Regions from separate parts of the Eubacterium ventriosum genome, predicted to be linked through region 4. Evidence: a T-box and tRNA genes for the amino acid it is inferred to sense, from the RefSeq annotation. Region 4 holds a T-box; the other regions hold tRNA genes.
What was found. A T-box is a leader RNA that pairs with one kind of tRNA and senses whether it is charged. The one in region 4 lies ahead of NQ558_RS06660 (valine--tRNA ligase), so its partner is inferred to be a tRNA-Val.
Positions count from the first base shown of each region.

Region 1: it has a tRNA-Val gene. The T-box ahead of NQ558_RS06660 (valine--tRNA ligase) is inferred to sense a tRNA for this amino acid. The anticodon was not compared.
Region 2: it has a tRNA-Val gene. The T-box ahead of NQ558_RS06660 (valine--tRNA ligase) is inferred to sense a tRNA for this amino acid. The anticodon was not compared.
Region 3: it has a tRNA-Val gene. The T-box ahead of NQ558_RS06660 (valine--tRNA ligase) is inferred to sense a tRNA for this amino acid. The anticodon was not compared.

Region 1 is NZ_CP102282.1:2,715,906-2,721,685, forward strand. Features, by position in the region: gene NQ558_RS12340 (THUMP domain-containing class I SAM-dependent RNA methyltransferase) at 1-337, opposite strand, end outside; gene NQ558_RS12345 (rhodanese-like domain-containing protein) at 455-742, opposite strand; gene NQ558_RS12350 (hypothetical protein) at 1,116-1,328, opposite strand; tRNA gene NQ558_RS12355 (tRNA-Arg) at 1,540-1,613, opposite strand; tRNA gene NQ558_RS12360 (tRNA-Leu) at 1,645-1,728, opposite strand; tRNA gene NQ558_RS12365 (tRNA-Val) at 1,752-1,824, opposite strand; tRNA gene NQ558_RS12370 (tRNA-Ile) at 1,933-2,006, opposite strand; tRNA gene NQ558_RS12375 (tRNA-Thr) at 2,016-2,088, opposite strand; tRNA gene NQ558_RS12380 (tRNA-Glu) at 2,104-2,175, opposite strand; tRNA gene NQ558_RS12385 (tRNA-Asn) at 2,265-2,336, opposite strand; rRNA gene NQ558_RS12390 (23S ribosomal RNA) at 2,442-5,332, opposite strand; rRNA gene rrf (5S ribosomal RNA) at 5,658-5,775, opposite strand.
Region 2 is NZ_CP102282.1:496,569-502,348, forward strand. Features, by position in the region: gene NQ558_RS02130 (DNA polymerase III subunit) at 1-482, opposite strand, end outside; gene NQ558_RS02135 (nucleoside/nucleotide kinase family protein) at 614-1,204, opposite strand; gene NQ558_RS02140 (aminotransferase class I/II-fold pyridoxal phosphate-dependent enzyme) at 1,217-2,737, opposite strand; gene NQ558_RS02145 (hypothetical protein) at 2,754-3,692, opposite strand; tRNA gene NQ558_RS02150 (tRNA-Phe) at 3,905-3,977, opposite strand; tRNA gene NQ558_RS02155 (tRNA-Met) at 3,984-4,057, opposite strand; tRNA gene NQ558_RS02160 (tRNA-Tyr) at 4,077-4,158, opposite strand; tRNA gene NQ558_RS02165 (tRNA-Thr) at 4,164-4,236, opposite strand; tRNA gene NQ558_RS02170 (tRNA-Val) at 4,275-4,347, opposite strand; tRNA gene NQ558_RS02175 (tRNA-Asp) at 4,429-4,502, opposite strand; rRNA gene NQ558_RS02180 (23S ribosomal RNA) at 4,618-5,780, opposite strand, start outside.
Region 3 is NZ_CP102282.1:181,045-186,824, reverse strand. Features, by position in the region: rRNA gene NQ558_RS00835 (23S ribosomal RNA) at 1-2,203, shown strand, start outside; tRNA gene NQ558_RS00830 (tRNA-Asn) at 2,309-2,380, shown strand; tRNA gene NQ558_RS00825 (tRNA-Glu) at 2,470-2,541, shown strand; tRNA gene NQ558_RS00820 (tRNA-Thr) at 2,557-2,629, shown strand; tRNA gene NQ558_RS00815 (tRNA-Ile) at 2,639-2,712, shown strand; tRNA gene NQ558_RS00810 (tRNA-Val) at 2,837-2,909, shown strand; tRNA gene NQ558_RS00805 (tRNA-Leu) at 2,933-3,016, shown strand; tRNA gene NQ558_RS00800 (tRNA-Arg) at 3,048-3,121, shown strand; gene NQ558_RS00795 (hypothetical protein) at 3,294-3,827, shown strand; gene NQ558_RS00790 (Fur family transcriptional regulator) at 4,071-4,490, shown strand; gene NQ558_RS00785 (metal ABC transporter substrate-binding protein) at 4,567-5,712, shown strand; gene NQ558_RS00780 (metal ABC transporter ATP-binding protein) at 5,715-5,780, shown strand, end outside.
Region 4 is NZ_CP102282.1:1,472,081-1,477,860, forward strand. Features, by position in the region: gene NQ558_RS06650 (DUF5716 family protein) at 1-583, shown strand, start outside; gene NQ558_RS06655 (tetratricopeptide repeat protein) at 598-1,377, shown strand; T-box leader at 1,436-1,631, shown strand; gene NQ558_RS06660 (valine--tRNA ligase) at 1,805-4,444, shown strand; gene NQ558_RS06665 (hypothetical protein) at 4,457-4,600, shown strand; gene NQ558_RS06670 (tetratricopeptide repeat protein) at 4,623-5,780, shown strand, end outside.

The sequences.
Region 1 (5,780 bases), 1.2 Mb from region 4:
TCTGAATGTCAGAAGGGCTGAAAAGCTTACTCTTAACTGTCCCTGCTTTTTTTACCCAAAACTTTCCATCAACAGGTATAAACTCCTGCCAATCCAATGCCTTAACAGCCTCAAAAAGCTGATCATATGTAGTTGCCTTGACTCTTCCAACTTGAATCATTACTCTTTCTGCCGTTCTAAGAAAAACATTTGCCCTACAAACTGCCAATGCATCTCCCTCGAAAGTAACTCTTCCGTCTTCAACTTGAACAATATCATATCCTAAATCTGTAATCTCTCTTTTCAAAACTGATTCAACACCAAAATGACATGGTGTAACTATTTTAAATTTATCCATTATTTATTAAATATGCATTACTGCATCCCTTTCATCTATATTCATACTAGATATGATAATAGCAACTAAAAACAATGTCAACTTTATACTTGTATCATACTTTTATTTAATCTTATATTATATTTTTTTAAAACCTCCCACTACTGCCTTAACTTTATATCCTACTTTGTTCATCTCATTAGCTAACTTGAAACTTAAACTACCTCTCTTGCAATATAAAATCCATATTTTATCTTTCTTGTCAAACTCTTCAATCTCTTTTAATGATGCATTCGGCAAATTAATTGCATTTTCAATATGAGAAACATCATAATCTTTTCGTCCCCTTAAATCCACAACAATACAATCTTCTTCAATTGCCATTTTCCCTGCCTCTTCAAGAGATATCATATCAAATTTTTTCATCTTTCCTCCACACAATTCTCACTATATATACCACATATTCTACTTACTTTTTTTAATTATACTTACTACTTATTATTAAAATTTTTTATTTATTATTACATATGTTATTAATAAAAATATTGTTCCTATTAACAATAAAAATTATAAATATTAAAGTCTTAAAATCATAAAGATTAAAGTCGCAAATGATAAAGATTATACTTATACATATTATTATAAATCTGAAAAATATTTTCAGATTAAATTTTGTAAGAAAAAGAGCTGTAGCATTGTTATGTTTTCTTAAATAAATAAAAAACTAAGCAAATGCCACAACCCTCTTATTTAACTGTATACAATTTTTCTAAATTTTTTCGAAAACCAAATGATTTTTTTATTCATCTGAATCTTCATTTTTGTAACTATTCTTATAGCCATTTTTGTAACTATTCTTTGAATAACTGTTTTCTGAAGATTTATTCTTTGCCTGACCTGTTTTAGAATTACTGTTTTTTAAATGACTTTCATCATAAGCACTATCCTTGCAATTCTTTGACTTTGAATAATCTGACTCATAGTTTTTTGATTTTGAATAATTGTTTGACATATTTGCCTCCTGATTAATTATTTGTCACATAAGTATTATGCAAAATAAAATCAAAATTATTCATTTAAAAATAATTAAATCTTATTGTTAACAACAATGAAATCTTCTTTTTAAAATTAAATCTTATTGTTAATAGAAAATAAGATCTTATAGCTAGTATAAGTTTAATATTATTAATAAAAAATAACCCCTGATATTAATCAGGGGCAAGTGTGCGTGACAGGATTCGAACCCACGACCTTCTGGTCCGTAGCCAGACGCTCTATCCAACTGAGCTACACGCACATAAGCACCTCTTTTGGAGATGCTTTCTTAATGCCGGCGACCGGAATCGAACCGGTACTGTGTTGCCACAACAGGATTTTAAGTCCTGCGCGTCTGCCAGTTCCGCCACGCCGGCATTGTACTGTTTAATTGTACAAGTGGGACCTACAGGGCTCGAACCTGTGACCCCCTGCTTGTAAGGCAGATGCTCTCCCAGCTGAGCTAAGATCCCATGCTTTAGGTTTGTTTTCTTCCGTCCTCACGGGCTGTGCTGGATTTGTTCTTCTCTCTTTGGGACTTCTGTCCCTGTATGATTGTGACTTTCGATAATCACAATAAGTGGACCTGCGGGGACTCGAACCCGGGACCGACCGGTTATGAGCCGGTTGCTCTAACCAACTGAGCTACAGGTCCTCACATGAAAGCCGATGAACGGACTCGAACCGTTAACCTGCTGATTACAAATCAGCTGCTCTGCCAATTGAGCCACATCGGCGTATGAATTTCTTAGTGACTCCAAGGGGATTTGAACCCCTGTTACCGCCGTGAAAGGGCGGTGTCTTAACCGCTTGACCATGGAGCCTTGTTTCTTTTCTCTGTCCCTGTTCTTTTTTTTCCTGTCTTTTCTTTCCTCTTCCCCGTCTTTCGCACCTGTTTTTTAATGCAAAAAAGCTCCCCGAGTAGGGCTCGAACCTACAACCCCTCGGTTAACAGCCGAGTGCTCTACCATTGAGCTATCGAGGATTATTCCTTCAGCCTTCGCTGAAACTGTTATTCTTTTTGATTATACGCTCAAAACCACACACTGAAATCCTTCATCCGGGGAGATAACTCCTCTTTCCTTCCTTCATGGATAAGCCCTCGACCTATTAGTATCAGTCAGCTACATGTGTTACCACACTTCCACCTCTGACCTATCAACCTCGTCGTCTTCAAGGGGTCTTAATTCTTGCGAATGGGATATCTCATCTTGAGGGGGGCTTCACGCTTAGATGCCTTCAGCGTTTATCCCTTCCCGACTTGGCTACCCTGCCATGCACTTGGTAGTGCAACAGGTACACCAGAGGTCAGTCCATCCCGGTCCTCTCGTACTAAGGACAGCTCCTCTCAAATATCCTACGCCCACGCCGGATAGGGACCGAACTGTCTCACGACGTTCTGAACCCAGCTCGCGTACCGCTTTAATGGGCGAACAGCCCAACCCTTGGGACCTACTACAGCCCCAGGATGCGATGAGCCGACATCGAGGTGCCAAACCACTCCGTCGATGTGAACTCTTGGGAGTGATAAGCCTGTTATCCCCAGGGTAGCTTTTATCCGTTGAGCGATGGCAATCCCACTTTATACCACCGGATCACTAAGTCCTACTTTCGTACCTGCTCCACCCGTCGGTGTCACAGTCAAGCTCCCTTCTGCCTTTGCACTCTTCGAATGGTTTCCGACCATTCTGAGGGAACCTTTGAGCGCCTCCGATACCCTTTCGGAGGCGACCGCCCCAGTCAAACTCCCCACCTGACATTGTCCACCAGCCGGATCACGGCTGCATGTTAGAAACCCAATACTGCAAGGGTGGTATCCCAAGGGCGACTCCACACAAACTGGCGTTCATGTCTCCTAGTCTCCCACCTATCCTGTACATGCAATATCGAATCCCAGTATCAAGCTAGAGTAAAGCTCCATGGGGTCTTTCCGTCCTGGCGCAGGTAACCAGCATCTTCACTGGTACTTCAATTTCACCGGATGCATTGTCGAGACAGTGCCCAAATCATTACGCCTTTCGTGCGGGTCGGAACTTACCCGACAAGGAATTTCGCTACCTTAGGACCGTTATAGTTACGGCCGCCGTTTACTGGGGCTTAAGTTCAAGGCTTCGACTCATGTCTAACCTCTCCCCTTAACCTTCCAGCACCGGGCAGGCGTCAGCCCATATACATCACCTTACGGTTTCGCATAGACCTGTGTTTTTGCTAAACAGTTGCTTGGGCCAATTCTCTGCGGCCTACCTTCGTAGGCACCCCTTATCCCGAAGTTACGGGGCCATTTTGCCGAGTTCCTTAACAATGCTTCTTCCGTCGGCCTTAGGATTCTCTCCTCATCCACCTGTGTCGGTTTACGGTACGGGTACAATGTACACAATAGCGGCTTTTCCTGACAGCCAGCTCACCGGCTTCGCTACTTTAATTTCACTCCGCGTCACGTCTTCAAATTGAACAGCGGATTTGCCTGCTGTTCTCCTACCCCGCTTGCACCGGTTTCTCCATTCCCGGCTCCGGCTCTCTGTCTGTGTCCCCACATTTCTGATACATTGCAGTACAGGAATTTCAACCTGTTGTCCATCGACTACGTCTTTCGACCTCGCCTTAGGTCCCGACTTACCCAGGGCAGATCAGCTTTACCCTGGAAACCTTAGATATTCGGCCGTGAGGATTCTCACCTCACTCTCGCTACTCATTCCGGCATTCTCTCTTCTTAACACTCCACTGCTCCTTTCGGTACAGCTTCGTCGCAGTTAAGAATGCTCCTCTACCAATGACATTGTCATTCCTCAGCTTCGGTGTAGTGTTTAGCCCCGGACATTTTCGGCGCAGGACCTCTCGACTAGTGAGCTATTACGCACTCTTTGAATGAATGGCTGCTTCTGAGCCAACATCCTAGTTGTCTTCGAAATCCCACATCCTTTTCCACTTAACACTCACTTTGGGACCTTAGCTGGAGGTCTGGGCTGTTTCCCTTTTGACTACCCAACTTATCTCGTGCAGTCTGACTCCCAATCATCATCTTTACGGCATTCGGAGTTTGATAATCTTCGGTAAGCTTTGACGCCCCCTAGGATATTCAGTGCTCTACCTCCGCAAGACTAAATTGAGGCTAGCCCTAAAGCTATTTCGAGGAGAACCAGCTATCTCCGGGTTCGATTGGAATTTCTCCGCTACCCACACCTCATCACCACCCTTTTCAACGGATGTGTGTTCGGACCTCCATTGCCTTTTACGGCAACTTCATCCTGGACATGGGTAGGTCACCCGGTTTCGGGTCTACTCACACTGACTAACTCGCCCTGTTAAGACTTGGTTTCCCTTCGGCTCCACACCTTTGGTGCTTAACCTTGCCAGTAAGAGTAACTCGCCGGACCGTTCTACAAAAAGTACGCGGTTGAGCATGTAAAGCTCTTCCACAGCTTGTAAACACAGGGTTTCAGGTTCTCTTTCACTCCCCTCCCGGGGTTCTTTTCACCGTTCCTTCACAGTACTATGCGCTATCGGTCACTAAGGAGTATTTAGCCTTGGGGGGTGGTCCCCCCGATTTCCTACAAGGTTCCACGTGTCTCGTAGTACTTCGGATCCCGCTCGCTCCCTTCTGATTTCGAATACGGGGCTTTCACCCTCTGTGGCTGGCTTTCCCAATGCCATTCTTCTATCTTACGGGTCACTTGTTGCGGTCCATAACCCCGGAATGCACGCATCCCGGTTTGGGCTCCTTCCATTTCGCTCGCCGCTACTTTGGAAATCGATTTTTCTTTCTTTTCCTCCGGCTACTTAGATGTTTCAGTTCACCGGGTTCCCCCTGCATGCCTATGTATTCAACATGCAGTGACTGGAGTTCTTCCAGACGGGTTTCCCCATTCAGACATCTGCGGATCAATGGACATTTGCTCCTCCCCGCAGCTTTTCGCAGCTTATCACGTCTTTCTTCGGCTCTTAGTGCCAAGGCATCCACCCTGCGCTCTTATTAGCTTAACCATTACCCTGTTGCATAGCGTTGCAACAGTTGGTCGGTCTGAGTTGTTCTCAGTTTGTAACTTGCGTTACTTGTGTTTACTCTTGAATGATTTCTCATTCTTTCTTCGCATCTTTCGATGCGCCTCGGATGTCTTGAAATTGGCATGTTCGTTTTTATACAAACATTTATTTCTAGATATTTCAGTATGTAGTTTTCAATGTACAATCTTTTATTCTTGTTGACTGTTTTTAATCAGTCATTACATGCTAAAATTTCTTTTAACATCTAATCACTGGTCAAACCAGCATCTATGTAAAACATTCTCATGAATGATTTCTTTTTTAAATCCGGCAGCCACCTGCTCTCCCATGCCGTCTCCAGCATAGTACCATGGGCCGCTTGGGTCTTAACCATCGTGTTCGGGATGTGGACGGGTGTTTCCCCCAGGCGCATCGCCACCGGAAGTTT
Region 2 (5,780 bases), 980 kb from region 4:
GTAGTTAACAAGATTATAATGGCATATTCAGGTGGTTCTTCAATTGTTTTTAACAATGCATTCTGTGCCTGCACTGTCATCTTTTCACTTTCCGGAACAATATATATCTTATATGGACTGCTATATGGCTTAATGTCAATATCATCATTTATCTGCTCTCTTATTTCATCAACACCAATACCTGATTTTTCGTAGGTAATATACTTAATATCCGGCTGGTTTTTTGAATCCGTCTGCTTACATGACTTGCACTGTCCGCATGCTGTTCCCGGAACGGTAATTCTTTCACCATCTTCATTAATGGCTTTATTAGAATTGTTTCTCTCACACTGCAAAGCCTTGGCAAAATGAATTGCAAGATTCATCTTACCCGATCCTTCTTCCCCATTTATAATGTAGGCGTGAGAAATTTTTCCCATTCTAATAGCATTTTCAAAATGTCTTAATATATGATTTTGTCCCAGAATTCTTTCTGATTCCATCTTCACTCCTAAAAATTAATCTATGGTCATACTAATTTATAATAACATAAATAAATAAAAAAGGCTATGCTTTAGCCATTTCCAGATAAAACATAACCTTAAAAATAATATAATACTTATTTATTTTATTCTTACTTTATTTTTTTTACTATTTCCTGCTCTATTTCTTTTATACACTGATTTAAGTTATTGTTCTCAAACCTTTTCTTTATACCGGCTTTCTCTATTTTTTCTTCTGAGAAATCTTCCTCATCAGCCAGAAATCTTCTGCATAACTCCTTGTACTTTGGCTCACTTTGATTTCTTTCCCTGTTAACAGCCCTTGCCAATCTTTCACCTGTTTCAACCTGTATATATAACGGCACCACAACATCTTCACCATAAAAATCAATCATCTGCTCATATGATTCCAAAGTACCAATATACAAATAATCTCCGTTATTTAAATCTATCTGGCCGTCATCAACTGTAAAATAACTCCATATTCCATACACAGTATTATAATCTCTGCACTCAATAACCTTTTTAGCCTTTTTCAATTCTTCAAGCTTATTTTGGTCAACAAAAAAATATTCCACCCCATTTTTTTCATTAACCCTCATAGGTCTTGTTGTATAACCTACAACAGTTTTTAAATTTAATTGTTTATTTTCTTTTAAGCTTTGGAAAATAGTATCTTTTCCGCTGCAGCTTTTTCCTAACACAAAAAATATCTTTGACATTATTCCTCCAATTTATTTTACAACTTCAATAGTTTTATTTGAATTATCTTTTAAACCGCTAATATTCATATTTGCTTCCAAATACACTTTAATCTGTTCCAATAATTCTTCTGTAATCACTTCACCAGGAACAACCAATGGGATTCCCGGCGGATAAAGAAAAACAAATTCACCTGAAATGCAATCCTTTGAATCAAACAGATTAACTGTATTTTTTTCTTTCAAATCTGTTTCGTATATTGAATACATTCTTTTATTTTTCAGTAACTCTACAGAAATATTTTCATTCTGCTTTTCTTCCAAGGACTTATCTATTTCCTTTAAAGCCTCTGCCAATCTTTCAAGTTCTTTATAATCATCGCATATAGTAGTTATCCCAAGCACATACTTTAGTGAATCCATTTCAACTTCAATATTATACTTGTATCTGAGAATATCCCCTAACTGCTTACCTGTTATTCCACTATTATTTACATTAATAATAAGCTTCGTTACATCTACATCAAAAACATTATTTTGATTTTTTAATTCTTCACATGGTATTGAAATATACTTACACTTATTAACATTTTTTCTGATTTTGTTAATAACATTCAACAATTCATCATATCTTTGTTGACCTTTTTTCTGAATTTCCCTAATACACTTGTCAATGCTACACATTAGCACATATGAAGGACTACTTGTTTCATATATAGACAACATTTCCTGCACTTTTCCTGCATCAATTCTATCGCCCTTTAAATGAAACAAAGCTGTCTGTGTCATTGCCGGCAAAGTCTTATGTGTGCTTTCGATAACTAAATCAGCTCCCAACTTATAAGCCGGAACCGGAAGTTTCTCACTTATTCCAAAATGGGCTCCGTGGGCTTCATCCACAATTAAGACTGTATTATATTTATGGACTACTCTTGCAATTTCCTCTATATCAGATACGATTCCATCATAAGTAGGGGATGTAAGAACAACCGCCTTTACATCTCTATTTTTTTTCAAAATATTTTCTATTTCGCCTTTATTATAACCACCATTTATTCCGTACTTAGCTATATAAGACGGATATACATATTCCACGTCTAAATTACGTAACTTGGCACAATTATAAACTGCCTTGTGACAATTTCTTCCTATGATAATTTTATCTCCTATATTAGTAACTGCACTAATAGCAGCTAAAATTCCACATGAACTTCCATTTACCAAAAACCAAGTTCTGTCCGTCTCAAAAAAATCGGATGCATTTTTCATTGCATCCAATATTATCCCTTTAGGATTGTGTAAATTATCAAATCCATCTATTTCCGTAATATCCACTTTATATGGATCAATTCCATCAAAAAGCCTTTCATTTCTTTTATGCCCCGGCATATGTAATGGATATCTTCCATTTTTACTATATTCAATTAATTCATTGTAAAAACTCTTCTTCTGACAATTGTAGTCTTCATTATTATCTTTATAATTATTTCTACTATTATCTTTATAATTATTTCTACTATTATTGTTATAATTTTTATAACTATTACTTTCCATTACATACTCCCACTAACTATTCGCCAAAGTTAAAAAATGAAATCTGCTTATTTGTATAGTCTCCTCTATTAAATCCTTCAAGAAATACCTCAAGTGAAACAAATTTTTTAATTCCCTTATCACTTATAAAAGGAATATCTATATTAAATATTACATTATTTTTTGTTTCATTATCTTCTCTATTCATAAGCTTCTCAACAACAGTAATTGGAACAGAAAACTCTGCGGTGCATTCCATAAAATTAAGTTCAAAATTAGCTTCAAACTGATTTTCACTTCTATATACACTGTCAATATAAGCTCTATTTATCTCAGATTTGGTAGCTTCCTCTATTACCGGTTTAGTCCACCCATTCTTTCCTAAAATCATTACAGGATAAACATTATTAATAATTCCTATTGCACCTTCAGGAATTATATTCTCCTCGTCTATCTCACGCTCGTAACCCTCCAACAATTCCTGCTTTGTTATGTTATTAATTATATTCTCGCTTAAACCTGACACAAAAGAATCTATCTTTTTCAAAATAGGCTGCATCACTCCTATTCTCTCCAAAGATACCATAAAAATATTGTGCGCCCAGGCATACTCCTGCGCCTCTCTTGAAAAAGCAGTAGCGCTGAAATAACAACCGGTGTAATTATATCTATCGCATATATTTCCCATCTCTCCCTGTATTGCGTAGTTAGTTTCAGAAATATCTGCAATAATTCCTCCAAAATCGCGTACATGCATTAACTCAACCTTATTTTTTGCATAATACTTATACTGAAATATTATTCTTAAAGGAAATATAAAAGCTGTTGGAAGATTTAACTTTCCATAAGAATTAATACCATGGGAACTACTTCTCCCCGGTATATTCTGCTCTACAATATTAATATAATTGCTGTCCTGTAATAATTTTTTAACCTTTTCTTCGAATATTATTTCTCTTGCCTGATGCTCTTTCATTTAATTTATCCTCTTGTAATCTTGTTTTAATTATTTTACTTTTAATTATTTCTATGTGTGCTAGTGCTATAAATTTGTTTTGTAGTTAATTCTATTTATTCCTCCACTCACTGGGTGATATACATATATTTATATTACTATTTTTTATATTAGTAAGCAATTATTTATGGCAAAAAAAAACTAATGGAAAATCCATTAGTAAATAAAAATAATGCCCAGTTCCGGAATCGAACCAGAGACACGAGGATTTTCAGTCCTCTGCTCTACCAACTGAGCTAACTGGGCATTGAGTTGCGGGAATAGGATTTGAACCTATGACCTCCGGGTTATGAGCCCGGCGAGCTTCCAGACTGCTCCACCCCGCGATATTTAATTAAAAAGTAATGGGCAGAGAAGGATTCGAACCTTCGAAGGCAGTGCCAGCAGATTTACAGTCTGTCCCCTTTGGCCACTCGGGAATCTGCCCATTAAAGCCGATGAACGGACTCGAACCGTTAACCTGCTGATTACAAATCAGCTGCTCTGCCAATTGAGCCACATCGGCGTATTCATTTTTATCATTTATACTGTAAGAAGTATAAATGGGACCTACAGGGCTCGAACCTGTGACCCCCTGCTTGTAAGGCAGATGCTCTCCCAGCTGAGCTAAGATCCCAAGAAAAAAATAAAGAGGTTGAGAAAGCTAGCTTGATATGCTTTCGACCTCCTCTGTATAAATTATATATTATACTGATAGCGACCCGGATGGGGTTCGAACCCACGACCTCCGCCGTGACAGGGCGGCGCTCTAACCAGCTGAGCCACCGGGCCATCAAGAGTATTATAACATACTCAGTACTAAATTACAAGTACTTTTTTGATTATACACTCAAAACCACACACTGAAATCCTTCATCCGGGGAGATAACTCCTCTTTCCTTCCTTCATGGATAAGCCCTCGACCTATTAGTATCAGTCAGCTCCATGTGTTACCACACTTCCACCTCTGACCTATCAACCTCGTCGTCTTCAAGGGGTCTTAATTCTTGCGAATGGGATATCTCATCTTGAGGGGGGCTTCACGCTTAGATGCCTTCAGCGTTTATCCCTTCCCGACTTGGCTACCCTGCCATGCACTTGGTAGTGCAACAGGTACACCAGAGGTCAGTCCATCCCGGTCCTCTCGTACTAAGGACAGCTCCTCTCAAATATCCTACGCCCACGCCGGATAGGGACCGAACTGTCTCACGACGTTCTGAACCCAGCTCGCGTACCGCTTTAATGGGCGAACAGCCCAACCCTTGGGACCTACTACAGCCCCAGGATGCGATGAGCCGACATCGAGGTGCCAAACCACTCCGTCGATGTGAACTCTTGGGAGTGATAAGCCTGTTATCCCCAGGGTAGCTTTTATCCGTTGAGCGATGGCAATCCCACTTTATACCACCGGATCACTAAGTCCTACTTTCGTACCTGCTCCACCCGTCGGTGTCACAGTCAAGCTCCCTTCTGCCTTTGCACTCTTCGAATGGTTTCCGACCATTCTGAGGGAACCTTTGAGCGCCTCCGATACCCTTTCGGAGGCGACCGCCCCAGTCAAACTCCCCACCTGACATTGTCCACCAGCCGGATCACGGCTGCATGTTAGAAACCCAATACTGCAAGGGTGGTATCCCAAGGGCGACTCCACACAAACTGGCGTTCATGTCTCCTAGTCTCCCACCTATCCTGTACATGCAATATCGAATCCCAGTATCAAGCTAGAGTAAAGCTCCATGGGGTCTTTCCGTCCTGGCGCAGGTAACCAGCATCTTCACTGGTACTTCAATTTCACCGGATGCATTGTCGAGACAGTGCCCAAATCATTACGCCTTTCGTGCGGGTCGGAACTTACCCGACAAGGAATTTCGCTACCTTAGGACCGTTATAGTTACGGCCGCCGTTTACTGGGGCTTAAGTTCAAGGCTTCGACTCATGTCTAACCTCTCCCCTTAACCTTCCAGCACCGGGCAGGCGTCAGCCCATATACATCACCTTACGGTTTCGCATAGACCTGTGTTTTTGCTAAACAGTTGCTTGGGCCAATTCTCTGCGGCCTACCTTCGTAGG
Region 3 (5,780 bases), 1.3 Mb from region 4:
TTAGTCAGTGTGAGTAGACCCGAAACCGGGTGACCTACCCATGTCCAGGATGAAGTTGCCGTAAAAGGCAATGGAGGTCCGAACACACATCCGTTGAAAAGGGTGGTGATGAGGTGTGGGTAGCGGAGAAATTCCAATCGAACCCGGAGATAGCTGGTTCTCCTCGAAATAGCTTTAGGGCTAGCCTCAATTTAGTCTTGCGGAGGTAGAGCACTGAATATCCTAGGGGGCGTCAAAGCTTACCGAAGATTATCAAACTCCGAATGCCGTAAAGATGATGATTGGGAGTCAGACTGCACGAGATAAGTTGGGTAGTCAAAAGGGAAACAGCCCAGACCTCCAGCTAAGGTCCCAAAGTGAGTGTTAAGTGGAAAAGGATGTGGGATTTCGAAGACAACTAGGATGTTGGCTCAGAAGCAGCCATTCATTCAAAGAGTGCGTAATAGCTCACTAGTCGAGAGGTCCTGCGCCGAAAATGTCCGGGGCTAAACACTACACCGAAGCTGAGGAATGACAATGTCATTGGTAGAGGAGCATTCTTAACTGCGACGAAGCTGTACCGAAAGGAGCAGTGGAGTGTTAAGAAGAGAGAATGCCGGAATGAGTAGCGAGAGTGAGGTGAGAATCCTCACGGCCGAATATCTAAGGTTTCCAGGGTAAAGCTGATCTGCCCTGGGTAAGTCGGGACCTAAGGCGAGGTCGAAAGACGTAGTCGATGGACAACAGGTTGAAATTCCTGTACTGCAATGTATCAGAAATGTGGGGACACAGACAGAGAGCCGGAGCCGGGAATGGAGAAACCGGTGCAAGCGGGGTAGGAGAACAGCAGGCAAATCCGCTGTTCAATTTGAAGACGTGACGCGGAGTGAAATTAAAGTAGCGAAGCCGGTGAGCTGGCTGTCAGGAAAAGCCGCTATTGTGTACATTGTACCCGTACCGTAAACCGACACAGGTGGATGAGGAGAGAATCCTAAGGCCGACGGAAGAAGCATTGTTAAGGAACTCGGCAAAATGGCCCCGTAACTTCGGGATAAGGGGTGCCTACGAAGGTAGGCCGCAGAGAATTGGCCCAAGCAACTGTTTAGCAAAAACACAGGTCTATGCGAAACCGTAAGGTGATGTATATGGGCTGACGCCTGCCCGGTGCTGGAAGGTTAAGGGGAGAGGTTAGACATGAGTCGAAGCCTTGAACTTAAGCCCCAGTAAACGGCGGCCGTAACTATAACGGTCCTAAGGTAGCGAAATTCCTTGTCGGGTAAGTTCCGACCCGCACGAAAGGCGTAATGATTTGGGCACTGTCTCGACAATGCATCCGGTGAAATTGAAGTACCAGTGAAGATGCTGGTTACCTGCGCCAGGACGGAAAGACCCCATGGAGCTTTACTCTAGCTTGATACTGGGATTCGATATTGCATGTACAGGATAGGTGGGAGACTAGGAGACATGAACGCCAGTTTGTGTGGAGTCGCCCTTGGGATACCACCCTTGCAGTATTGGGTTTCTAACATGCAGCCGTGATCCGGCTGGTGGACAATGTCAGGTGGGGAGTTTGACTGGGGCGGTCGCCTCCGAAAGGGTATCGGAGGCGCTCAAAGGTTCCCTCAGAATGGTCGGAAACCATTCGAAGAGTGCAAAGGCAGAAGGGAGCTTGACTGTGACACCGACGGGTGGAGCAGGTACGAAAGTAGGACTTAGTGATCCGGTGGTATAAAGTGGGATTGCCATCGCTCAACGGATAAAAGCTACCCTGGGGATAACAGGCTTATCACTCCCAAGAGTTCACATCGACGGAGTGGTTTGGCACCTCGATGTCGGCTCATCGCATCCTGGGGCTGTAGTAGGTCCCAAGGGTTGGGCTGTTCGCCCATTAAAGCGGTACGCGAGCTGGGTTCAGAACGTCGTGAGACAGTTCGGTCCCTATCCGGCGTGGGCGTAGGATATTTGAGAGGAGCTGTCCTTAGTACGAGAGGACCGGGATGGACTGACCTCTGGTGTACCTGTTGCACTACCAAGTGCATGGCAGGGTAGCCAAGTCGGGAAGGGATAAACGCTGAAGGCATCTAAGCGTGAAGCCCCCCTCAAGATGAGATATCCCATTCGCAAGAATTAAGACCCCTTGAAGACGACGAGGTTGATAGGTCAGAGGTGGAAGTGTGGTAACACATGTAGCTGACTGATACTAATAGGTCGAGGGCTTATCCATGAAGGAAGGAAAGAGGAGTTATCTCCCCGGATGAAGGATTTCAGTGTGTGGTTTTGAGCGTATAATCAAAAAGAATAACAGTTTCAGCGAAGGCTGAAGGAATAATCCTCGATAGCTCAATGGTAGAGCACTCGGCTGTTAACCGAGGGGTTGTAGGTTCGAGCCCTACTCGGGGAGCTTTTTTGCATTAAAAAACAGGTGCGAAAGACGGGGAAGAGGAAAGAAAAGACAGGAAAAAAAAGAACAGGGACAGAGAAAAGAAACAAGGCTCCATGGTCAAGCGGTTAAGACACCGCCCTTTCACGGCGGTAACAGGGGTTCAAATCCCCTTGGAGTCACTAAGAAATTCATACGCCGATGTGGCTCAATTGGCAGAGCAGCTGATTTGTAATCAGCAGGTTAACGGTTCGAGTCCGTTCATCGGCTTTCATGTGAGGACCTGTAGCTCAGTTGGTTAGAGCAACCGGCTCATAACCGGTCGGTCCCGGGTTCGAGTCCCCGCAGGTCCACTTATTGTGATTATTCATGATTGCAATGACATCAGGAGGATGAAACCAACAAGGTTGTGAGAAATCCTGATGAAAACAAATCCAGCACAGCCCGTGAGGACGGGAGAAAACAAACCTAAAGCATGGGATCTTAGCTCAGCTGGGAGAGCATCTGCCTTACAAGCAGGGGGTCACAGGTTCGAGCCCTGTAGGTCCCACTTGTACAATTAAACAGTACAATGCCGGCGTGGCGGAACTGGCAGACGCGCAGGACTTAAAATCCTGTTGTGGCAACACAGTACCGGTTCGATTCCGGTCGCCGGCATTAAGCAAGCATCTCCAAAAGAGGTGCTTATGTGCGTGTAGCTCAGTTGGATAGAGCGTCTGGCTACGGACCAGAAGGTCGTGGGTTCGAATCCTGTCACGCACACTTGCCCCTGATGATCATCAGGGGTTATTTTTTTTATTAATAAACATTCAAGGTGTGAAGTAAAGGACTGCCGTCTGTCAGACATTTTGGGAATAATTACGCCATTGTTGTGAAAAATATTTTCATATGCTATATTATTTAATATTTTAAGCTAAATAAGGGAGTATGAATTATGGATAAGGCATATATTAGAGAACAGAATTTTCATATTGCAACAGAAGATGAAGATATGGAAATTAGAAGAGGCTATAAAGTTAAAAATAGAAGAACATGGTTGAAGTTTTTAGGAGTATCCGTCGTTTTAGTTATAATTGGGATTATTTTTCAAATAATTGCGCATAGGATTTCGCCATGGTTACATTCTAATCCGGGATATTATGAGAAGATATATATTGTGGCGACAATAATTTTTGTTGGATTTAATTTGTTATCTTATGTAATATTAAAGATAAAAGAGCGACTTGAGTATAAGAGCAAAAAGACTCAAATTATTAAACTGAAAGTGAAAACAAAGCTTTATGTTGATGATTTGACGGTTATTAGACAACAGAAATTTTTTATTATTTGTGAGGCTGATGAAGCTTTGATGCAGGATTATGTTATTGTAAATAGAAAGACTGATTTTAATAATATTAAAGAAGGAGATATGGTATATGTAAGAAGGTCAGGAGATGACGGACATTACGTGTACTATTATGTTGCATAATTGGCAGAAAGAGGCATAAATATATTCGGAGTAAAAGGGCATTCTACAGCAATTTGTAGAGGCTCTTTTTTTATTAAAAATGAAAAAGGTTTTCAAATTAATTGACAATTTAGCAGAAGAAGTATAAAATGAAAAGGATTTTCAAATTGGAATTATTGTCAAAGGAGATAAGGAATTGCACTAATGCCTAAAATAAAGGATATTTTGTGCAAAATATATAAGAAAGTATAGAGAGGAATTACTGTGGCAGGAAAGTATAAAACAAAACAGCAGTCAGCTATTAAGGAGTGTCTCGAAATGCACAAAGATGGCTATGTTACTGTTATGGATATAGAAAATTTTTTGAAAGAGAATGACTGTTCAGTGGGACTAACAACTATTTACAGACATTTAGAAAAAATGGAGAAGGATGGTATTGTAACGAAGTTTAGCGTGGAAGGTCAGCCGGGCGCTTGCTTTCAGTACATAGAACAGGGTGAAAATCAGGATTGTTTCTATATTAAATGTGAAGAGTGCGGAGAAGTGACGAAGATGGAATGCCATCATTTGGCGGAGTTATATAGTCACGTGAACGCAGACCATCATTTTAGTATTAATCCTAAGAAAACTATATTCTATGGAAAATGCGAGAAATGCGGAAAGTGTGGAGAAAAAAATAAATAAAATAATGATTTATGAAAGTGTTTATTAAATTATGAAAAGTAATAGAGTTATAAAAGTATTTTCGAAAAATAAAATTTTGAAAAAAGAATTTATTCGAGAAAACAAATTTAGCAGGAAAACAGAATTTTTAAGAAAATCAGTAGTTTTTATTGTGACCATATCTATGATTTTGGGAATGACTGGTTGCGGCAAAACTACTGAAAAAGAAGATAACTATAGATTGAAAATAGTGACTTCTCTTTTTCCATATTATGATATGGCAAGAGCGGTTATAGGGGATGTTAAGGGAATTGATTTAAAGATGACTGTTACACCGGGACAGGACAGTCATTCTTTTGAACCAACACCTAGCGATGTTATTCAGATGGAAAATGCGGATGTGCTTATATATAATGGTGGTTCACTTGAAACATGGATTGATACGTTGCTTGATTCCTTAAATAATAAGAATCAGATTCAGATGAAAATGATGGATTATGTTGACGTTCTTAATGAAGAGATTGTGGAAGGAATGGATACAAGATTCGAAGAACACGACCATGATGAGCACAGTCATAAAGAAGACAACCATAACAAGGAAAAACATAAAGAGGATAGTCATAGCGAGGAAAATCATAAGGAAGATAATCACAGTGAAGATAGTTCAAATGATTCGGAGTTTCATAATGAAGATTCAGAAGAGGAACACGAAGAAACAGATGAACATATATGGACTTCACCTGTTAATGAAATAATTATGACAGAGAAAATCTGTGAAACATTAAGTAAGGCTTTGCCAGAAGAAAAAGAAAATTTTCAGAAGAATGCTGAAAACTATATAAGTCAGTTAAAAGAGCTGGATAATGAATTTAGAACTATTGTCGAAAATGCTAAGATTAACGAAATTATTTTTGCGGACAAGTTTCCGTTACAGTATTTTGCAAAGGAATATGGCTTAAAGTATTATGCAGCTTTTCCGGGATGTGGAAGTGATATGGAGCCTAGTGCCAAAACTATTGGGTTCCTTGTGGACAAGATTAAGGAAGACAATATTAAGGCTGTATTTTATTTGGAATTAAGCAGTCATATTGTGGCGGACGCAATTGAAACTGACACAGGAGCAAAACCGCTTCAGTTTAATTCCTGTCATAATATTACGCAGAAACAGTTTGACAGCGGAGTAACTTATGTTGATTTAATGAAGGAAAATGTTAATAACTTAAAAATAGCATTAGGAGAATGATAATGATTTTTGAATGTAAAGACGTAACGTTAGGTTACGAAAATAAAGTAGTTGCAAAAAATTTGAAT
Region 4 (5,780 bases):
TGAAATTGTGGCAGATTATATGGAAGACCAGCTTAAGAAAAATGTTGTATCAGGTGTGTTTTTGTCAGGTGAAGGTTTTTATGCAGAAGGCTGGGCGAAAACTTTACAGACTATATGCAGAAACAGAAGAGTTTTTAAGGGAAATAACTTAATTGTAAAAGGTGCAGCTTATGCGGCAAAAGAGTTCTTTTATATGAAAACCCTTAAGGATTACATTATTTCATGTAAGGGCAGAACAAGAGTAAGAGTTACAATGTCTGTTAAACACAAAGAAAGAGACAGTATGGTAACATTGTCAGATATTGGTGATTATTGGTATCAGGCAAAATCAAAAACAGAATGTATAATGGAAGAACCTACAGAAGCTGTTTTTGAAATTCATAATATTATGAAACATACAACAGAAGAGTTTAGAATTGATTTGACGGAATTTCCAAAAAGACCACCGAAAACAACAAGAATCAGTGTTGATTTTAAATATTTATCAGAAAACAAATTCCAGATTACAATTACGGATTTAGGTTTTGGAGAGTTCTTTAAATCATCGGGAATGTCAGTTACAAAGGAAATAGAGATTGGCTAAAGGAGTAAATGAATATGAATGACATAACATTATGTACAATGCATACGGAAAAGCCTTATTATATTAAAGAAATTAACAAGAATATATATTCTATAGAAGAATTAAGTTATTACTTATTTAATTACCTTTATTTAATTGATGACCAGTTTTTCAGTGAAGGCTTAATTGATTATATTGAAAACGAACTTAAGCAACCTCACATTGCATCAGGTATAAGACAGATTAATGCCAACAAAGGAGCTTTGGGAGAAAAGATTTCTTTTCTTATAAAAAACGCCGGTTACTATACTGAGCGTGAAGCAGAAAAATTAGAAAACCATCTTGTTATGCTTAGTTCAAAAACAGCAGCAGAAAGAATTAAGGCTAAGGCAGATATTTTGATGGAAACAGACAAGTATAATATGGCAATTAATTACTATAATAGTATTTTAAGTAAGTCCATTAATACTGATTTGCCTGAAAGATTTTATGGTGATGTTTATAACAATCTTGGTGTGGCTTACGCAAGATTGTTTGAATACGACCAGGCTGCAACAGCTTTTAGATGTGCTTACAGGCTTAATGCTTCGGCAGAGTCTTTGGAATCAATAATAATGTGCGACCTTATTACTGATAATGAGAAGCGACTAAAAATGGATAAGGACAAATATGGTGTTTCTGACACTGTTATCAACAGAATTAAGACAGAAATAATTAAGCTTAATGCTGAAATTAAAACAGGTTGGAACAAAAAACAGGAAGATCAATATATGCAGCAGTGCAAGAAAGAATATATTGTAGAAATAAACAGTTAAATGTTTTGTGAACATAGTTGACAAACCAATTTAAAATCATTATTATTAGTTCATATATGGAAATGCGTAGAAGAAAAGGAGTAGCAGATAACCTTTTAAAGAGAGAGAGGGACGGTGGAAGCCTCTTAAAGCAGTGTCTGTGAAGGTAGTTTTGGAGCAGAGATGATGAATTGAGTAGTTGTCTACGGTTCGTCCCCGTTACAGGATATGATAAGTGAAAGATAAAGGTGGTACCGCGAGCAATCGCCCTTTATGCGGTACCGGCATTATACATAAGAAAGTCGTGCTGATACTGCAAAGGAGAGCACGACTTTCGTATTTGTTAACGAAAATCCGGTGCGTATTAAGAAATGTTAATAAATTAAAAAATAGGACTTAATATGTTAATAACATATCCTATGAAAACGGTTACGATTGGAGAAGAAAGATGAAAGAGATTGAAAAGAATTACAATCCGGCAGAGATTGAAGACAGATTGTACAGTAAGTGGCAGGAAAAGAAATACTTCCACGCAGAAGTAGATAGAAGTAAGAAACCTTTTACAATTGTTATGCCACCTCCAAATATTACAGGACAGCTTCATATGGGACATGCCCTTGATAATACAATGCAGGACATTCTTACACGTTTTAAGAGAATGCAGGGTTACGAAGCTTTATGGCTTCCTGGAACTGACCATGCATCAATTGCTACAGAAGCCAAGATTGTAGAAAAAATGCGTGAAGAAGGCATTACAAAAGAAGATTTAGGAAGAGAGAAATTCTTAGACAGAGCTTGGCAGTGGAAAGCACAGTACGGTGGTCGTATTGTTTCACAGCTTAAGAAGATAGGTTCTTCATGTGACTGGGATAGAGAAAGATTTACAATGGATGAAGGCTGTTCAAAGGCAGTTAAGGAAGTATTTGTAAACTTATACAACAAGGGACAGATTTACCGTGGTGAAAGAATCATTAACTGGTGTCCTCATTGTCTTACATCTATTTCAGATGCAGAAGTTGAATATGAAGATCAGGCAGGCAAGTTCTGGCATTTAAGATATCCTTTAACAGATGGTTCAGGATATATTCAGCTTGCAACAACAAGACCTGAAACATTACTTGGTGATACAGCAGTAGCAGTTAACCCAAATGATGACAGATATAAAGACTTAGTGGGAAAGACTCTTACACTTCCTTTAGTTGGAAGAGAGATTCCTATTGTGGCAGATGATTATGTAGGTATTGACTTTGGTACAGGTGTTGTTAAGATTACACCTGCACATGATCCTAACGATTTTGAAGTTGGACTTCGTCATAACTTACCTGTTATTAATGTACTAACAGATGATGCTAAGATTGTTGATGATTATCCTAAGTATGCAGGTATGGACAGATATGAAGCAAGAAAAGCAATCGTTGAAGATTTAGATAAAGAAGGATACCTTGTAAAGATTGAAGACCATGAACATAATGTAGGTACATGTTACAGATGTCATACTACAATCGAACCTAGAGTATCAAAACAGTGGTTTGTAAAGATGGAAGAAATTGCAAAACCTGCAATTGAAGCTGTTAAAAATGGTGACACTAAGTTTGTACCACCTCATTTTGACAAAACATATTTCCATTGGTTAGAAAACATCCGTGACTGGTGTATTTCACGTCAGTTATGGTGGGGACACAGGATTCCTGCATTCTATTGTGATGATTGTGGGGAAATGGTTGTTACAAAAGAAGATCATGCAGTATGTCCTAAGTGTGGTAAGGAAATGAGACAGGATCCTGATACACTTGATACATGGTTCTCATCAGCATTATGGCCTTTCTCAACACTTGGATGGCCTGACAACACAGAAGAATTAGATTATTTCTATCCTACAAATGTACTTGTTACAGGATATGACATTATTTTCTTCTGGGTAATCAGAATGATGTTCTCAGGACTTGAACATACAGGAAAAGTTCCTTTTGATACAGTTTTGATACATGGACTTGTTAGAGATTCACAGGGACGTAAAATGAGTAAGTCTCTTGGAAATGGTATTGATCCATTGGAAGTTATTGACAAATACGGTGCTGACGCATTAAGATTTACACTTATTACAGGTAATGCACCAGGTAATGATATGAGATTCTACTGGGAAAGAGTAGAAGCTTCAAGAAACTTTGCTAACAAAGTTTGGAACGCATCAAGATTTATTCAGATGAATATGCCTGAAGAAGGTATTGATGTGAAGAACAAACCTGAAAATCTTACAGATGCAGATAAGTGGATTTTATCAAAAGTTAACACTTTAGCCAAAGATGTGACAGAAAATCTTGATAAATTTGAGTTGGGTATCGCAGCAGACAAAATTTACGAATTTATTTGGGAAGAATTTTGTGACTGGTATATTGAAATGGTTAAGCCAAGATTGTACAATGATGATGACGATACTAAAAAGGCAGCACTTTGGACACTTAAGAAGGTATTAATCGATGCATTAAAACTTTTACATCCATATATGCCATTTATTACAGAAGAAATTTTCTGCAATTTACAGGATGAAGAAGAAACAATTATGCTTTCAAAATGGCCTGAATTTACAGAAGAATATGATTTTGCCAAAGAAGAAAAAGCAGTTGAAACTATTAAAGAGGCAGTTAGAAATATTAGAAATATCCGTTCAGAAATGAACGTTGCTCCAAGTAAGAAAGCTAAAGTTTTCGTAGTTTCAAGTGAAGAAGAAATTAAGACCATTTTCGAAAATGGTAAAGTATTCTTTGCAACATTAGGTTATGCAAGTGAAGTTATTATTCAGGATGACAAGTCAGGTATTGGTGATGATGCCGTATCAGTAGTTATTCCAAAGGCTACTATTTATATGCCTTTTGCTGAATTAGTTGATATTTCAAAGGAAATCGAACGTCTTAATAAGGAAGTTGAAAAGCTTAATAAAGAATTAGCAAGAGTTAACGGTATGTTAAGCAACCCTAATTTTGTAAGCAAGGCTCCTGAAAAGAAGATTAATGAAGAAAAGGCTAAACAGGCTAAATATCAGCAGATGATGGATCAGGTAAAGGAACAGTTGGCAAGATTACAGAAGTAGGAGGAAACGACCATGATAAATTTTGAAGAGGAAATCAAGAAGTTTCACCCAAGTCTAGAAATAGAAGAAGCAGAGGATGCCATTTACAATAATAACATTTCTGATATTACAGATGTTATGATTCAGATGGTTGAGGAACTTAAAGGCGACAAATAAAAGGCAAAGGATGGGTGTATAAATGATATGCTACAATTGTGGAAATGTCTTAACTAACAGTGATTATTGCAGTCATTGTGGTATGGACGTAAGCGTATACAAAAGAATAGTAAAATTATCAAATACCTATTACAATGCCGGTCTTACAAAAGCAAAAAACAGGGATTTGTCAGGTGCAGCAGATACTCTTAGAAGAAGTGTAAAACTTAACAAGAGAAACATTGATGCAAGAAATCTGTTAGGTCTTGTTTATTTTGAAATGGGTGAGACTGTTCAGGCATTTTCAGAATGGGTAATGAGTACAAATATTCAGCCGGATAATAACCCGGCTGAGAAATATCTTGTTGCAATACAGCAGGATAAAGGTAAGGTTAGCGAATTAAATCATACAATTAAGAAGTTTAATATTGCTCTTGATTATGCCAAAAGCGGTACAGATGACATGGCAATTATTCAGCTTAAGAAAGTATTGAATCAGAATCCTAACTTTATAAAAGCATACCAGTTGTTGGCACTGTTGTATTTAAAAGGCGGACAGTATGAGCGTGCAAAAAAATCCATAAAAAAATCTATGAAAATAGATAAATGTAATCCTCTTAGCATAAGATATTTAAGAGAGATTAACGAATATATGGATGAAGAGAAGAAAACTGATCCGGACAAGCGAATGGAAAGAAGAAGAAACCTTCGTGGAGTTATGGTAGACAGAGAATATCTTAGCGGAAATGATGTTATCATTCCTAAGAATAACTTTAAGGAAGCCATAACAGGAGCACAGAGTATTCTTCATATTGTTATTGGTTTGCTTTTAGGTGCAGCATTGGTTTACTTTATTGTAACACCGGCAAGAATGTCACATCTGACAGATCAGGCTAACAATGTAGGTGTTGAATACAATCAGAAGATTGCAATAAAAAATTCAACAATATCTGAATTAGAGAATCAGGTTGATACATTAAAAACAGAACAGAAGAAACTTAAATCAGACTTGGCACAGTATACAGACACAGGAAATACAGTTGCATCAAACTACAGTAACCTGTTAAAATCAGTAAATTATTATTTAAATGATGACTATAAGAACGCGGCAACAGCTTTAAGTGATGTTGATAGTAAGCTTAAGATGGACTCTGAAGACTTTACAACTGTTTATAAATGGTTAAGCAGTAAATTATCAAAA